DNA from 2 places in the Caballeronia sp. LjRoot34 genome. Region 2 is predicted to be linked to the other one. Evidence: riboswitches for the same ligand, from Rfam matches in the RefSeq annotation. Region 2 holds a riboswitch; the other holds the start of a gene.

Region 1 (8,428 bases), on a different contig from region 2:
GGATCGACGCGGTGATCATCGCGACCGATTCCACCGTCGCGGTGATATCGCGGATGGCGTAGATTCGCTGGTCTGCAGGCGCCAGTTGCGCCGTTTGCCCGATGATCGCAACACCGATGTCACGCACGACGCGCTGGAATGTGCCGGTGTCGGGCGCGATGTTGTAGCCGGGGATTGAGGCGAGTTTGTCGAGCGTGCCGCCGGTGTGGCCGAGGCCACGGCCGGAGATCATCGGCACGAATCCGCCGCAGGCCGCGACCATCGGACCGAGCAGCAACGATGTCAGGTCGCCGACGCCACCCGTCGAATGCTTGTCGAGAACCGGACCCGGCAGATCGAACGAACCCCATTGCAACACCTGGCCCGAGTCGCGCTGCGCGAGCGTGAGCGCCACGCGTTCGTCGACACTCATGTCGTTGAAATACACGGCCATCGCGAAGGCGGCGACTTGTCCCTCGGTTACGCTGCCTTCAACGATGCCACGAACGAAACTGACGATGTCTTCCTTCGAGAGTGTTTGTCCGTCGCGTTTTTTACGGACGATTTCCTGTGGCAAGAACATGGATGGTTCCTCGGGAAGGCTCGCTGCTTGAGTCGCGGGGTGGGTGCGTCGGCTTGAATGCCTTGAGTGGATTCAGTAGCTTCAAGCGGTGGATTTTTTCGTACTATATAGACCCAAGCGATGTCTTGGCATAGAGCGAATCCGCTTCCGAGATCGCCTCTGCGAAGATATCGTCAATGGCTCGGTTTATCAGGGGCCGAGGCGGGAAGTTGTTAACCGACGGCATTGGGAAGCGGGTTCGTGGATGGTAATTTATAATTTGACATAACATAAATTATCAACAATTCATTTGTAGCAGCAATATCCTAATGTCGTGTTTGAGCAAGATAGGAATGTCGTGTTTTGGTGCTGGTGCGATGCTGGGAGCTTCCGATCCAACGATGGGAGCTCGCCATGCAGCCAACCGACCTGGTGACGTTGAACATGCGCGAACTCGACCGACTCAGCTAGATCAAGCTCGCCAATCTCTCGCATAAAGACGCAACATACTCACCAAGCTCCGGTATTGGTTTGGTTGCCACCCGTGTGAAACCGAGCGCCTCATAGTAGGCACATAGCTTCGTATCCCGTTGGTCGCAATCAAGTCTGAGATAATTCAGCGAAGCTGATAGTCATTGCCCTTGATGAAACGCCTGCAAATTTCCTTTCGCAACGCGATCAGCTTTTCCTTGACGATGCCCTTCTCCATCACGAAGAAGACATCGACTTCGTTGAGCGCGTTGACCGCCTGTATCGTCACATAGTCGGGGTTGCCGGCGCCAATGCCAATGATCAGAATTCGCTTCATAGATGTGACTCGCCAGGGTTCATGCGACAAGTAATCAGAAAGTGTAGGCTAGCTTGCCGAATGCCGTCCGACCCAACGTGTTGTAACCGTATGCGGTGACGTACTGCCGGTTAAAGAGGTTGGACAGATTAGCGGACACGGTGAGATGCGAATTGACCTTGTACGCGGCACGCAGCCCGACGGTTGTGTACGACGGCAGATACGTCGCGTTGAACTGGTCGTCGTAGGTCGATCCTCCGTAAAGCAAGGAGATGCCCGTGCTCAGCGCGTGCAGGTGAAACTCGTCCCATGTGTGATCGATGTTCAGGCTGACGGTCTGACGCGGACGGCGGTTGAGCCACGTCTGGTCGGTCACATCCTGCGGATTCAAAATGCCGATCGCGAGACTTACCGGTGTCGATTTGCCAAGCGTGCCCTTATACGACAGGTCGATGCCCTGAATATGCGCGCGGCCTACATTCACGGGCAGAAAGGTCACCGAGTCGTAAGTGATGAGGTCATGCACGCGGGTGTCATAGACAGCGGCCGTAAAGGTACCGAACGACGTGGCCGCATCAAGCGCTGCCTCGACCGTATCGCTGCGCTCAGGCTGCAGATTCGGGTTCGCGTAACCCGGGTAGTACAGGTCGTTAAAAGTCGGCAGGCGGAATGCGTTGCCGTACGAAATGCGTGCCGTATAAACCGGGGTAATTGCATAAGCGACGGCGACATTACCGGTATTGATCGACCGGCCCTGGATGATCTCGTGGCGTCCCGCCAGGAACACAGTCAACGCGCCGAGCGTGACTGATTGATGGAGCGAGACGGCTGAATCGTTGCGCGTCGGCACGCCCGTGGGGATGTCGACCGGCAGGAAGGCTTGCTCGCGGGTGAAGTCGTAGGCGAGCTTGGTTTCACCGGACAGTGGCAGACTGAAGAGCGTTTGACCACGCTCCTGATGGGTCAGCGAGGTCGACGTGCTTAAGCGCGTCGAGTCGATCTCATCGGTCGGGATGGCCGGGTTGTTCGCATAGAGGAACTGTCGATCCGTGGAGTAGCCGACAGACTGGTCAAACTGCGTGAACGGCGTGATGTCCAGATGAAACGCAACGCCGGTCGTCAGTTGATGATCAAGCTGCCGGTTATCGCCGCCGGCATTGTCGTAGGACAGATCGGACCGGTGATAGAGCGCGAATGTGGAGATCGACCAGTTGTCGTGCGCATAGCCCAAGCGCGCATCCACGTCCTGAGCATGATACGGATTGCGGCCATCCTCATGCCCGTAAGCCCCGGGCTGGGTCGCATCGATTCCCGCGGTATTGTAGTCGTGCAGTCCCAAGGAATAGGTCAGTCCGGCCAGTGCCGCGAGCGGACCCGTGGACGAAATACTGCCTGAAGTGCGGATCTGTGTATCGAACGTTTTGTTCGAACCACCGCCTGTTGAAATCGTAGTCTGGTTGGGTTGATTTGCCGCGCGGTTCGTGAAGAGTTGCACGACGCCGCCCACCGCGTCCGCACCGAATGAAGCGGCCGCCGGTCCTGAGATCACTTCGACACGGTCAAAGGCGGAGGTCGGAAGGTCGGCCCACTCGGCTTGACCCGTAGTCGCAGAACCAACGCGGATACCATCTATGAACACCGCAACCTGACTTCCCGATGATCCACGAATGCTGACGGCAGCAGAAGATCCTGGGCCGCCGTTTTGTGAAATAGTGACGCCTGGCAACGTGGCGAGGGCTTGCGTGATGCTCGGGTCACTCGGCGACAAACGGTCGAGATCCGCGCGGGTCAGGACCTGTGTCGACGCATAGCGTTGATCGAACGATTGCGGCAGGTGCTGCGTGTCGCCGGTGACGAGAATATTCGGCAGCGTGGCTGCGTCCGGAAGCTGCTCCGGTTGCGGAAACGACGAGTCGTCCGCGGCCTGTGCGACCTGCCATGCCGAAACCGTCAACGCAGAGGTGAGGATGAAATGACGGAACTTCATACGGGGAAAACCTTTTTGTTGGAAGATTGGACGACGTGCTGCGAGCGCAAACGCAGCATGTCGATTTCGGATGGCGGCAATGACGAAACGCGGGCCTCTCTGGAGGCGTCACCGCCCTGCCGTCCACGCGATAGACGAGATCAACCCGCGATGACGCGCAGCGGCCAAGGCACTTTTAAGTGGCGGTGAGTTCTCTCGCGCGGCAGATGCGCCCATGTCTCGGGTGCTGGTCCTGGCGAACCGCTGATGCCCACCTCGCCTGCGCAATCGATCACGCCCCAAGCGGGCAGCCGAATTCACTTATGCGGGTCTATGTGGGTCTAGGCGGGCCAATCGAGGGGATGCCGCTCTGGCTGTAAGCCAGGATCGCTGGCAGTATCGGTCATCGGTCATGTGGATTGTCTCCCGGGGAGTGCGCGCCCCAAAGTCAGAAAAGAGGTATACGACGCCGAGGTCTGACTTCCGGTTTGTGCTGAAACCGGTCACAGTGGCGCGACCGTGCTGGATTTACACCAGCTTCCACGAGTCGTATGCGCGCATTTTACTTCCGAATCCCCGTCCGACACTATCAAGTCGGGGTTATTGAATAACCGGCGGTGCGGGTGCCCTTGGCAGCACGAGATTCATGCCTGCTGGTTATCGCCAGCGACCTTTCGGAATATTTGCGTATTGAGTGCAATCACGTTGAAGGCGGTCGGGGGTGGGGCTCTGAGCGCGCCACCCCCGCTCCGACACCTGCCTAATCTCCCGGACTAAACCCAGGGCAAACGGAATCACTATCCCCTGCCCCGCGCCAGAGGGTATGCGGATCTTGAAAGCTCCTTAGTGGACCAGGATCGTGCTGTCGGGCGACCAGCTCAACGTCACTTGCGAGCCGACCGGGATCAGGTCCTCACCGGAGTTTTGCACATGGACCTTGAGCTGCTGCCCGCACCAGTCGAGCATATAGGTTGTATTCACACCGGCAAAGACGTGATGGGCAACCTGTGCCGTCAGCCGGTTATGCGCGCTCGGCGCGGCCGCGCCCGTTGCACGTTGGAGCGCGATTTTCTCGGGACGTACTGCACACTTTGTCTGACCAGATACAGTGGAGCGCGATCCGAAACGAATCAAACTGCCATCGTTAATGCGCATGCCCCCGGTCTCCAGTCGACCGTTGAGAATGTTGGCATCGCCGAGAAAAGTGGCGGCGAACTCGCTGGCCGGTTGATCGTAGAGTTCGCGTGCGGTCCCTTCCTGGATCAATCGCCCATCGCGCAGGATACCTACACGATCACTCAACGTAAGCGCTTCTTCCTGGTCGTGCGTGACGAATACGGTCGTGATCGCGACATCGCGCTGGATGCGGCGCAATTCGACCTGCATGTCCACTCGCAAAGATTTGTCCAGCGCGCTCAGCGGTTCGTCGAGCAGCAACACGCGAGGACGCGTCACAATGGCGCGCGCCAGTGCGACGCGCTGGCGCTGCCCGCCCGACAATTGATTGATCCCGCGTGCGTGCAGGCTGCCGAGTTGCACGAGATCCAGCACCTCCCCCACCCGGCGCTTGATCTCGCTCTTGTCCACATGCCTCACGGACAACCCGAATGCGACGTTGTCGGCCACATTCATATTTGGGAACAACGCATAGTTCTGGAACACCATGCCGATCTCCCGCCGCTCCACGGGCAAGCGTTCGACCGGCTGATCGTCGATGCGAATCTGCCCGCTGTCCGGGAACACGAAGCCGGCAATCATGCGCAGGAGCGTTGTCTTGCCGCTGCCTGACGGTCCGAGCAGCCCATAGAGCCCGCCCTCCGCGAAACGGATGGATACGTCGTCCAGCGCGCGTGATTCGCCGTACTGCTTGGATACTCCGATTACATTGACTTCGGCCATTATTGCTCTCCACCAAATCGATACAGCCGTGACACGATCAACATCGTGCCCATCGACACGACAATGATGATGGTTGAAATTGCGTTGATCTCGGGCGTAAAGCCCTTGCGGATCGCGCTGTATATTTCGACCGGCAGCGTGGTCTCGCCCGGGTCGGACAGGAAGTACGAGACGACGAACTGGTCGAACGACACGGCGAATGCAAACAAGGCCCCCGCCACCACGCCAGGTGCAATCGCGGGCAAGGTCACGCGCCACGTGATCTGCCAGCCACTCGCGCCAAGCGAACGGGCGGCCAGTTCCAGTTCAGGTGAGAACGTGCGCAAGCGCGCGCCGACCACGATGATCACGTAGGGCAACGCGAGCGCCACGTGACCGAGCAGGATGGCGTGCAAGCCCCGCCCGATACCGATCGCGAAGAAGAAAATCAGCATCGCGGTGCCCGTGATCAGCCAGGGGATCGCCATCGGCGGGAACAGCATGGCTTGCAGGAAACGCTTGCCCGCGAAGTCGTATCGAAAGAATGCCAGCGACGCCATCACGCCGAGAATGGTGGACAACAACGTGGTCCACAGCGCGATCTCGATGCTCCGGAACGCCGCCGCCTTCAGCACGCCGTCCTCGGCGAGCGCCTGATACCAGTGCGTGGTGAAATGAAACGGCAACTCATAAAGCGGCGACGCGTTAGCCGACATCAACGCCATGACCAGGATCGGCAAATATAGAAAGCCAATCATGACCACGACGTACCCGTAGCCGATCGCGCCAAGCGATGCACCCACGGTCCACGTCCTGCGACGCGGTGTATGCGGCGCGTTGGAGGCAGCCGGCGTGTCCAGCTCGATTGACCCGATGGTGTTGTCGTGCTTCATTTGTCCTTCCTCCGCGAGAGCCGCATGCCGGCGAACAGGATTGCCAGCACGAGGGCCAGCAGCGTGAACGACAATGCAGCGCCGAGCGGCCAGTTGAATACGGCAACGAACTGGTCCTCGATGACCGTGCCGATGAACGTGCCCTTGCGCCCGCCGAGCAACCGCGGTTCCATGAAGGCTCCTACTACGGGTACGAAGGTCAACACGGCGCCCGCCAGCATGCCGGGCATCGCAAGCGGCAGGATCAGCCGGCGCAGGATGGTCATGCGTCCCGCGCCCATTGAACGAGCCGCTTCGATCAGGGAGTCGTCAATAGCCTGCAGGCTCAGATAAGCGGTCAGCACCGAATACGGCAAGTAGGAATGCACCAGTCCGATCACGATTGCCGGATAAGAGAACATCAGGTCGGTGCTGACTGTCCACGGCCAGAGATGATTTAGCACCCAGTCCACCAGTCCGCCACTGCGCAGTACCATGTTCCAGGAGAATATCCGCACGAGCCCGTTGCTCCAGAACGGCAGGATGATCAGCAGGAACAGCGCTTCACGCGTGCGTCCGCGTATTACCTTCGCGAGCATGAAGGCGCACGGAAAACCGAGCACCGTGCAGATCAGCGTGACCTGGGCGCTGAGTCCAAGCGAACGCACCATCAGCTTCCGATACAGCGGTTCATCGAAGAACGTCAGGTAGTTCTGGAACGTCAGCGACCAGTTGCCGCCGCTCGTCGGCACGTCGGACATGAAGCTGTAGAACAGCATGACCGACAAAGGCAGGAACACCGCTAGCAGGAGCCATACGTAGGCGGGTCCGGCCAGCGTCATGGCGCGAACCAGCGGTCGGCCTTGCGGCGAACTGAGGGCAAATTTCATGGCACTTCCTTGAACGTCGTCAGTCGGCCTGGGCCTTGATTTCCTGCCATAACTGCAGGTAAGCCTTGCGCTTGTCGTCGGTGATCGGCTCCTGGAACTGGATCCGCGACTGCACCGCCGGATTCGCCAGCACCGCACGGTTGAACGCGTCGGCCGGCAACGCTGCAACCGCCTTGACGTTCGCCGAGACCGGTGCGCCAACACGGGAATCCCACTGCGTGTAGAAACCAGGATCGATCATGTAGTTGATGAAGGCTTTCGCGCCGGCGACGTTATGCGCGCCCTTGGGAATCGACAGGGAATCCAGCCAACCGATCGCCCCTTCCTTCGGGATCACGAAGGTGACCGGCAGGTTGAACTTGTTGCGCGCGCGTGCGGCTGATCCGCTCCAATACGTGGAGATGTAAAACACCCCCGACGCCACATACTGGTTCCAGTCGTTCTCTGAACTCCAGAACGTTTTCAGTTGCCCGGTGAGCGCCTTGAGCTTGTCCTTGACGGCATCGAGATTCTTGATGTCGTTGATATTCTGGCCCGTTGCGAGCGCCGCGAACTGGACCGCTTCGATTGCGTCGTCACGCATGCCGACATGGCCTTTGTACGCCGGGTCCCACAGCGCCTGGATGGTGTCCGGAACCGGATGGACCTTTGTGTCGTTGACAGCAAACGACGTCACGCCCCACACCCACGGAATGCCGTAGCTCTGGCCGCCAATCTCGAGCAAATGCGAATGGCGCATCTTGGGGTTCAGGTCGGCGACGTTCGACATCCCCGTTACATCGATAGGCTGAAGCAGGTTTTGTTCGCGTGCTTGCTGGTTGAACGCGCTGTTGACCATCACCACGTCGTACGCGCCCGGGTTGGTGCGCAGCTTGGTGAGCATTTCCTGCTCGGAGTTGAAGAAGTCGTTGACCACGTGATACCCGGTCTTCGCCTCGAACTCCTTGAGCGCCCACGGCTCATCCGTGCCATACCCCTTCCAGTTCAGCACGTGGACATCTTCGGCATGAGCCGCGAACGAAGCCAGGGCGGCTGTTGCCATTGCGCACGTCAACGCCCGTTTAAATATTTTATCGATCAATGCCATTTCATGGACTCCCGGCAATCAAGTTGAACTCAAGCAGCACAGGCTGCGGCAGTAACTAGTTAATACAACTGAGTGAATCATCAAGCGCGGTGATCTTTCCCAGGCGGGCGCCTCTTAGCGCATCAGCAACGGCCGCATGGAAGCGACACAATGGGCGGTCAATCCATCTGTCCTTGCTCGCCCGCCCCGAGGCACGTTCAAAACTCCAGGTGCAATCCAAAATAGGCGGGATCGAGCAGACTGACGACGTATTCGACCGGGTTGCCGTTCTTGTCACGCGTGAGACGACGGGTGCGCAGGAACGACTTGCCCGGCGGGTGCTTCAGGATGTCGGCGTCGGCTTGTTCGAGCCCGATCACCTCCGCCCATTCTTCGCCGTGATCCGCAGCCATGCCGTACTCGATCAA
Region 2 (8,428 bases):
CTTTGGTGAGCCTGCGGTTGATCGCGCGATTGCTTTCGAGTCGCAGCAGGACAAGCTGCGCGACCAAGCGGACGCAGCGGCCGGGCATCCACACGATCCCGCCGACGACGTCGAACTCGTCAGTCGCGGCACACAAGCGGGACTGGGATTGTTGACCGGTGTCTGCGTGTTCGGGACAGCATTGGGCGGCCTGTTCTCGCTCGTGTTCGCTTTTTCGTATGCGCGGCTCGGCGCTTTGCGCGCACGCGGCACGTCGGCGTTACTCGGCTTGTTCGGCTTCGTGACCGTCGCGATCGTGCCGTTCCTCAAGTACCCGCCTAATCCGCCTTCCGTGGGCAATCCTGACACTATCGGCGTACGGACCGCGCTGTTTTTCGGCATGGTCGCGATCTCGCTGATCGTGGCCGTGTTTGCTGTGCGGCTGCAGCGTCGGCTGCAAGCGCGCCACGGCAACTGGAACGCGGTGCTGATCTCGGTTGCCGTGTATATCGTGCTGATGGCGCTGGCGTATCTTGCGCTGCCGCCGATCGACGAAGTGCCGAAACTGTTCTCAGCTGCGCTGCTGTGGAAGTTCCGGGTGGCGGCAATCGGTATTCAGGCGGTGATCTGGACCACGCTCGGTTTGCTCTTCGGCGTGCTCGCGCAACGTGAAATGGAACAGGCGCCGGCCCGGAGGATTGCTTCGGCCTGAGCGCTTCGTTAGTGCGTTAGGGCTTTAGTGCGTTAGTGCTTTAGTGCGGATCCAATGAGAGGCGGCTTGCGGGCCGCCTCTTTTTCATAGCGCGCTCTTGCGTGCAAGCAGGGTATCGAACAGGGCGAGCTTGTCGCTGTCGGCCATCGTTTTCCATGCCTTGATTTCTTCGCGGCTTCTGAAACAGCCTTCGCAACGACCCGTGGTCTTGTCGAGCCGGCATACGTCCGTGCACGGCGAGCCGACGGGTTGAAGCTGTCTGGCGCGCTCGATGGTGAACGTGAGTTCGAGCGGTACGTCTATTTCCATCGGCAGTTCCGTAGGCGTTGTCATAGCGTTTCGCCGCGAAAGAGGGCGGCGGCGGCCACCGGATTCGTCGGCCAGTAAGTGTGCATGTAGGTAGCCGTGATCGGGCCGTGTCGATAGATCGCCTCACCTTCCACGCCCGTGGTGGCGTGCGTCGCGGTGAGCAATGGCGACATGCTGGTCGTCATCGACGAGTAGTGGAAGGTGTGGCCGGTATGGGTGCCGTGGCGGCTTTCAACACGCTGCATGGCGAGCCGGGCCAGGCGTTTTTGCATCTTCGCGTGGCCGGGCAGAAGGGCAAGCATGGCATGCTGAGAACCTTCGATATCCGTCAGTGAATCGAGCAGATACAGCATGCCGCCGCATTCCGCGACCACCGCTTTACCCGCCTCAACGTGCGCTCGAATCGAGGCCGCGCTCGCAAGGTTCGCTGCAAGCCGGGCCGCGTGCAGTTCCGGATATCCACCCGGCAGATAGAGCGCATCGGCATGCGTGGGAACGGGTTCATCGGCGAGGGGGGAGAAAAACGCGAGCGTTGCGCCCATCGCCTCCAGCAGATCGAGATTAGCAGGGTAGATGAACGAAAACGCAGCATCGCGGGCAATGGCGATGTGCATGCCTTCCAGCAAACGCGGCGGCTGTTCAAGGGCGGCGTAATTGAACATGACCGCGGGCGGCAACTCGCGCAACGTCGTCTCGCCGATGGCGTCCGCTGCGCGATCCAGCCGCGTATCGATGTCGGCCACCTCCGCTGCCTGCATGAGGCCCAGGTGCCGCCCGGGTAGCGCAATGTCGTCGATGCTCGACAGATGCCCGCAGTATCGAATGCCTTCAGGAATGGCTTCGCTCAACATTTGCGCATGCCGTGCCGACGCCACGCGATTGGCGAGCACACCGTGAAAGGGCAGATCTGCGCGATAGCGCGCGAGCCCGAACGCCATTGCGCCGAAGGTCTGCGCCATGCCGTGCGCGCCGATCACGGCGAGTACCGGCACGCCGAACGCGGCCGCGAGATCGGCGCTGCTGGGCGTGCCGTCGAAGAGGCCCATCACGCCTTCGATGAGGATCAGATCGGCTTCCTGCGCCGCTTGCGCGAGCAGCGCGCGGCAACCGCTTTCGCCGACCATCCACAAATGCAGCGAATACACCGGCGCGCCGGACGCGCGTTCCAGGATCATCGGATCGAGAAAGTCGGGGCCGGTCTTGAAGACCCGTACCCGCAAGCCAAGCCGTGCGTGATAGCGCGCGAGACCGGCGGTGACGGTGGTCTTGCCCTGGTTCGACGCGGGGGCGCTGATGAATAAAGCGGGGCAGGCGCGCACGTCAGAACTCGACGCCGCGTTGCGCCTTCACCCCTTGCTCGCGATACGGATGCTTGATCGGACGCATCTCCGTCACGAGATCGGCCGCTTCGATCAGCGCTTCGGGCGCATGGCGTCCTGTCACGACCACATGCAGCATCTCAGGCCGCGCGGTGAGCACCGCGAGCACTTCATCGAGTGGCAGGTATTCGTACTTGAGCACCGTGCACAGCTCGTCGAGCACGACCATCTGATACTCGCCGCTTTCAATCATCTTGCGCGCGGCGTCCCAGCCTCGGCGAGCCGTCGCGATATCGGCATCGCGGTTCTGCGTGTCCCACGTATAGCCGTCACCCATGGTGATGAAATCGCAGTTCGCAATTGCGCCGAGGAAATCGCGTTCGGACGTATGCAGCGCGCCCTTGATGAACTGCACCACGCCGAGCCGCATGCCGTGTCCGAGCACGCGTACGGCCATGCCGAAGGCCGCCGTGGTCTTACCCTTGCCCGTGCCCGTATTGACGATCAGGAGGCCCTTCTCGCGCGCGGCGGCGGCCTGCTTTTTCTCGTGACCTTCCTTGCGCCGCTGCGTCATGCGCAGATGCGATTCTTCGTCCGTTTTCATCATGTTCTCTCGTTGTCAGTCTGTTGTTCCGAGTCGTCTTCGGCTATGGCGACGGTCACGCCATCGATCACTCTTTTCGGCACTATGATTCGGCCATTACGCGATGCCAGCAATGCACACGGTTCGCAGACGCCGTCGATGCCAAGCAGCGCCTGAACCCGTCCCGACATGCTGGTTTCAACCTGCGCGATGTCTTGCTTCGAAAAAAACTGCAATGGCAATCCGTGGCGAGCGGCGAATTCGAGCAGCGCGGTTTCGTCCTTCTTGCTATCAATCGATGCCAGCGCTCGAGTGCTCGCCAGCGGCCGGGTCCCCAGCGCCGCGAACACGGCGGCATGAATCTGTTCGACGCTTACACCGCGCCGGCAGCCTATGCCGATGACCCATGTGCTCATGATGGCGCTCGGTTCGCACAGCCCGGACACATGTAAGCAAAACCGCTGAAAGACGGCCGCTGGGTCGAGCTCGATACTGAGCGCAAGCATTGAAAAATTGGATTCATGTACGACGATATAAGCATTACGTCCTTCATCCGTCCCTCGCGGATGTGGCGTCCAGCGCGCTTTTAAAGCTAAAGCGCGCCACTTGGCGACTGGCCGGTATCCGGGCTTGGCGACCGCATTCCGCTCGCCTTCCCGCTCGTCGGAGCAGTGGCTGTGGAGGAAATGGGCGCACGGTTCGATGACAGCCAGAAATGAGAGTCAGTCGAAGCGAGCGCGGGTCGCGTACCGTTGCGGGGGACAGCACAGGTTTTTGTCGACACGGCGCGTTGAGCTGAAGTGTGAGCCTTGAGCCTCGAAAATACGCGCGTGCACATCCTGTTTCCCGTTTAACTACGCGCGCGGAAAAAGCGCGCGTGAGCACCAGACGCGGGCCAAAGATAGCACAGCGGGTGTCGGTTGCGCTGGGCTTTTACAGGCTGGAACCGGCCGGCGGCGCAGGTTTTCCGCGCTCGCAGCAGCGCAAGCGCGCGTTTGCAGGGACGGCTTAAGCTCCCTTGCACGCCCCGCCCGAACCTTGACGCTAATCCCCCATCAGCCTAGACTTCGCGGTAGTTTTCTGGTGCTCGCGCGCGGTCTCTGCTGCGCGCAGTTAAACGGGAAGCAGGAAGCGTTGCCGGAACCCCGGCCGTGCCAACCTGCGCTGCCCCCGCAACGGTAAACGAAAATCGCGCGACGTGGTTTTACCCTGATTCACGCCACTCGCGCGGTAAAGCCGCCTTCGAAAAACCACTGCATGCCTATGTCATGCGGGAAGGTGAAGCGGCATTTTCGCCAGCCCGGATACCGGCCGGAACGAGTAACACCTGAAGCGGGCGTTTGTCGCGGGGATGCGGCATATGCTCGATACTTTCCACCATGCTTTTTCCGGATTGCCGTCCTGTATTGCGACGCTCGTGAGCGCATTTTATTGTTCGCCTTGGGCGGTAAAGGACCACGCATTCCGGCAGCAAGCAGCCAATCAATAGCACGGAGCAACGGATGCAAATGCGCAAAATTCCGGTCACGGTCGTAACGGGTTTCCTCGGCAGCGGCAAGACCACGTTGATGCGGCACATCCTGCAAAACGCGAAAGGGCTGCGGATCGCGGTGATCGTGAACGAGTTCGGAGAACTCGGCATAGACGGCGAAATCCTGAAGGGCTGCAACATCGGTTGCGAGGATGAAAGCGTCACGGATCAACCGAATCTGTATGAACTGTCGAACGGCTGTCTTTGCTGCACGGTGCAGGAAGAGTTTTATCCGGTGATGGAGCAACTGGTCGAGCGGCGCGATCAGATCGATCATGTGCTGATCGAGACCTCCGGCCTCGCGTTGCCCAAGCCGCTCGTGCAGGCTTTCAACTGGCCGTCCATCAAGAATGCGTTCACCGTGGATGCTGTCGTGACTGTTGTAGATGGTCCCGCTGCGGCAAGCGGCCAGTTCGCGGCGAACTCGCAGGCTGTGGACGCACAACGCCGGGCCGACCCGAACCTCGATCACGAATCGCCGCTGCATGAGTTGTTCGAAGATCAACTCGCTTCAGCGGACCTGGTGATTCTCAACAAGACCGATCTGATCGATGAAACGCAGCAACGCGCGGTGGAAACGTTGATTCGCGGCGAGATTCCGGCGGGCGTCAAGATCGTGCCGGCGCAGATGGGTCAGCTCGATCTGCATGCGCTGCTCGGGCTGGAGGCAGCATCGGAAACGACTATTCATCTGCGTGTCGACCATCATGGTTCCGTCGACGACGAAGGGCACGCCGATCACCACCACGACGATTTCGATTCAGTCGTGGTGGAAGCGCGGGTCGAGTCGCGCGAGGCCGTGGTCGCTGCATTGCGCTCACTGGTCGATGCCAACACGATCTATCGCGTGAAGGGTTTTGCGGCGTTGCCGGGCACGCCCATGCGGCTTGTCGTGCAAGGTGTAGGCCAGCGTTTCGATACCTATTTCGATCGTCGCTGGACCGCTGCCGAAGCGGCCCGCGAGACCAGCCGGTTCGTGCTGATTGGTGAAGATCTCGATCAGCCGCGTCTGCAACAAGCGCTGGTTGCCGCGCTCGCCAACGCACCCGTGCAGGCCTGATCCATGCATCTGCTACGCACGACGCCCGGCGGTTTTGTCGACGACGCAGCCGGCGTCATGCGTATCGACCAGACGCCTGCGCCGATCGTCGTGCTCAGCTCGGCCGATACCACGCTCTCGCTACTCGCGAGTGTCGTGCCGCATCTGGAAGCGGATTTTCCGGCGCTGCGGCTGGCAAATCAGGCGTTCTTGCGGCAACCGGCATCGGTAGATTTTTACGTCGACGACGTGCTGAGACATGCACGGGTGATCGTTATCGATCACCTTGGCGGCGAAGCATACTGGCCTTACGGAATCGAGAGCATTACCGCGCTCGCGCGCCGCAACGGCCAGATGCTCGTGATGTTTTCCGGCGATCTGCAGGAAGATCCGAACCTCGTTGCGAAGAGTACGGCCGAGCCCGGATTGTGCGATCAACTCTGGCGGTATCTGCGTGAGGGCGGTGCGAAAAATGCTGAAGAGTTTCTTCGTTGCATCGCGTTTCGGGCGTTGGGGTATGGGCGTGAAGCGCATGCGCCGAGCCCGTTGCCGACAGTGGCAATCTATCATCCGGCGCGGCAGATCGCGACCATTGACGACTGGAAAAAACGCTGGATTCAAGGTGCGCCCGTTGTCGCCGTGCTGTTCTATCGGGCCCATTTGCAGTCCGGCAATACGGACGTGTTCGATGCATTGATCGAGGCCCTGGAAGCACAAGGCCTCAACCCGTTGCCGATCGCGATGGCGTCACTAAAAGACCCGTTGAGCCGCGAAGTTGTGCAGCAGCTTTGCGCGGATCACGGGGCGTCGCTGGTGCTGAACACGACCTCGTTCGCAGCCGGCGTCATAGACGACCCTGTGCCTTTTGAACTCGCGGGCGACGCGCCGGTACTGCAAGTTATCCTCAGCGGGGGAAATCGTGAAGACTGGCTGAAAGACAACCACGGGCTGAATTCGCGTGATGTCGCCATGCATGTCGCCCTGCCGGAAGTCGATGGCCGCATCATCACGCGCGCGATCAGCTTCAAGGGACTCGCGTATCGATGCAAGATCACTCAAGTCGATGTCGTGCGATACCAGCCCGACCTTGAGCGGGTGCGTTTCGTGGCCGAGTTGAGCCAACGTTGGTGTCGCTTGCGGCAACTCGCTAACGCTGACAAACGCATCTCACTTGTGCTCGCGAACTACCCGTTGAGTGAGGGGCGCATCGGCAATGGCGTGGGTCTTGATACACCGGCGTCTGTCGTCAACATCCTGTCAATGCTCGATAAAGAAGGGTATCGAGTGGATGAAATTCCCGCCGATGGTGACGCGCTGATGCACGCGCTGACCTCGGGCGTAACGAATGATCCCGTGGTTCGCGACTTGCGTCCCGCGTTGCAAAGCCTCGCGCTTGACGACTACCTCGACGCGTTCGCCAAGCTGCCGACCAACGTCCAGCAGGAGTTGAATACGCGCTGGGGTCCGCCCGAAAGTGATCCCACGATCCGGCGCGGCCGCTTCATGATCGCGGGCTGGCGCTGTGGGCATGTGTTCATCGGCATCCAGCCGGCGCGCTCGCGTGAGCGCGGCGACTACGCGAGTTATCACGACGCGGAGCTCGTGCCGCCGCACGCGTATCTCGCTTTCTACTTCTGGCTGCGGCTGCGATTCAACGTGGATGCGGTCGTTCACGTTGGCAAGCACGGCAACCTTGAATGGCTGCCGGGCAAGAGCGTTGCATTGAGCGCGTCGTGCTGGCCTGATCTGACGCTGGGCGCCATGCCGCATCTATATCCTTTTATTGTCAACGATCCGGGCGAGGGCAGTCAGGCGAAGCGGCGAGCTCAGGCGGTCATTATCGACCACTTGATGCCGCCGCTCACGCGCGCTGAAAACTACGGTCCGCTGCAGGATCTGGAGCGTCAGGTCGACGAATATTATGAAGCGCTGATGGTCGATCCGCGCCGCGCGAAACTCCTGCGCAAGACGATTCTGGCGAGCATTGTTGAGCACAGGCTGCATGAGGAACTCGGACTCGATAAACCTCGCGATTCCAATACTGAGGATGCGTTACTGACCCGCGCCGACGCGTATTTGTGCGAGCTCAAGGAGGCTCAGATCCGCGATGGCCTGCATGTGTTCGGTGCGTCGCCGCAAGGCGTGCAACGCCGCGATACCCTGCTTGCCCTCGGCCGTTATCCAACCGGCGACGCGCAAGGCGCGAACGCGAGCGTGCTCACCGCACTGGCTCGCGACTTGAATCTGGGCGACACGTTCGATCCCCTCGATGCCGACTGGAGCGCGCCGTGGACAGGTCCTCGTCCCGCTGAACTCGAAACGGTGATCGATGCACCGTGGCGCCATCATGGCGACACCCGCGAGCGTCTCGAACTGCTCGCAACGTCGTTGCTCGACAAGCCATCCGACACGGCGGGGCCGAACACATCGCAGGTACTCAAACGCCTGAACGGCGACCTGCTCGCGCGGCTCGACGCTTGCGGCCCGCAAGAGTTAAAGCAGCTTCAACGTGGTCTCGATGGGCATTTTGTGCCACCGGGTCCGAGCGGATCGCCATCGCGTGGAAGGCCGGACGTGTTGCCGACTGGCCGCAATTTTTACTCCGTCGATACCCGCGCCGTGCCAACGCGCGCAGCATGGACGCTCGGCCTGAAGTCGGCCAACCTGCTGATCGAGCGCCACCTTCAGGAGCACGGCGACTATCCGCGTGCGATCGGTTTGTCTGTATGGGGTACGGCCACCATGCGCACCGGCGGTGACGATATCGCCCAAGCCATGGCGCTGATCGGCGTGCGGCCGAAGTGGGCGGCGGGCAGCAATCGCGTGACTGATTTCGAAGTCCTGCCTATCACCATTTTCAATCGCCCGCGCATTGACGTGACGCTGCGTGTGTCGGGATTTTTCCGCGATGCGTTCGCCAACCTGATGCATCTCTTCGATGCCGCCGTGCAAGCCG

The links. Region 2 has a riboswitch for cobalamin ahead of cobW (cobalamin biosynthesis protein CobW). Riboswitches for the same ligand answer to the same signal wherever they lie in the genome.
Region 1: linked by a shared signal. The riboswitch ahead of ACSQ36_RS09775 (TonB-dependent receptor domain-containing protein) and the one ahead of cobW (cobalamin biosynthesis protein CobW) in region 2 are both predicted to bind cobalamin.

The regions. Positions count from the first base shown of each region.
Region 1 is NZ_CAXUSB020000001.1:2,177,370-2,185,797, forward strand. It holds gene deoA (thymidine phosphorylase) at 1-562, opposite strand, end outside; gene ACSQ36_RS09770 (SAM-dependent methyltransferase) at 1,158-1,349, opposite strand; gene ACSQ36_RS09775 (TonB-dependent receptor domain-containing protein) at 1,384-3,315, opposite strand; adenosylcobalamin (AdoCbl) riboswitch at 3,711-3,863, opposite strand; gene ACSQ36_RS09780 (ABC transporter ATP-binding protein) at 4,138-5,193, opposite strand; gene ACSQ36_RS09785 (ABC transporter permease) at 5,193-6,065, opposite strand; gene ACSQ36_RS09790 (ABC transporter permease) at 6,062-6,934, opposite strand; gene ACSQ36_RS09795 (ABC transporter substrate-binding protein) at 6,954-7,976, opposite strand; gene ACSQ36_RS09800 (GntR family transcriptional regulator) at 8,219-8,428, opposite strand, start outside.
Region 2 is NZ_CAXUSB020000002.1:902,211-910,638, forward strand. It holds gene ACSQ36_RS23670 (CbtA family protein) at 1-691, shown strand, start outside; gene ACSQ36_RS23675 (DUF1289 domain-containing protein) at 776-1,024, opposite strand; gene ACSQ36_RS23680 (cobyrinate a,c-diamide synthase) at 1,021-2,319, opposite strand; gene cobO (cob(I)yrinic acid a,c-diamide adenosyltransferase) at 2,321-2,923, opposite strand; gene ACSQ36_RS23690 (cobalamin biosynthesis protein) at 2,923-3,318, opposite strand; cobalamin riboswitch at 3,501-3,806, opposite strand; gene ACSQ36_RS23695 (hypothetical protein) at 3,780-3,914, shown strand; cobalamin riboswitch at 3,979-4,232, shown strand; gene cobW (cobalamin biosynthesis protein CobW) at 4,405-5,493, shown strand; gene cobN (cobaltochelatase subunit CobN) at 5,497-8,428, shown strand, end outside.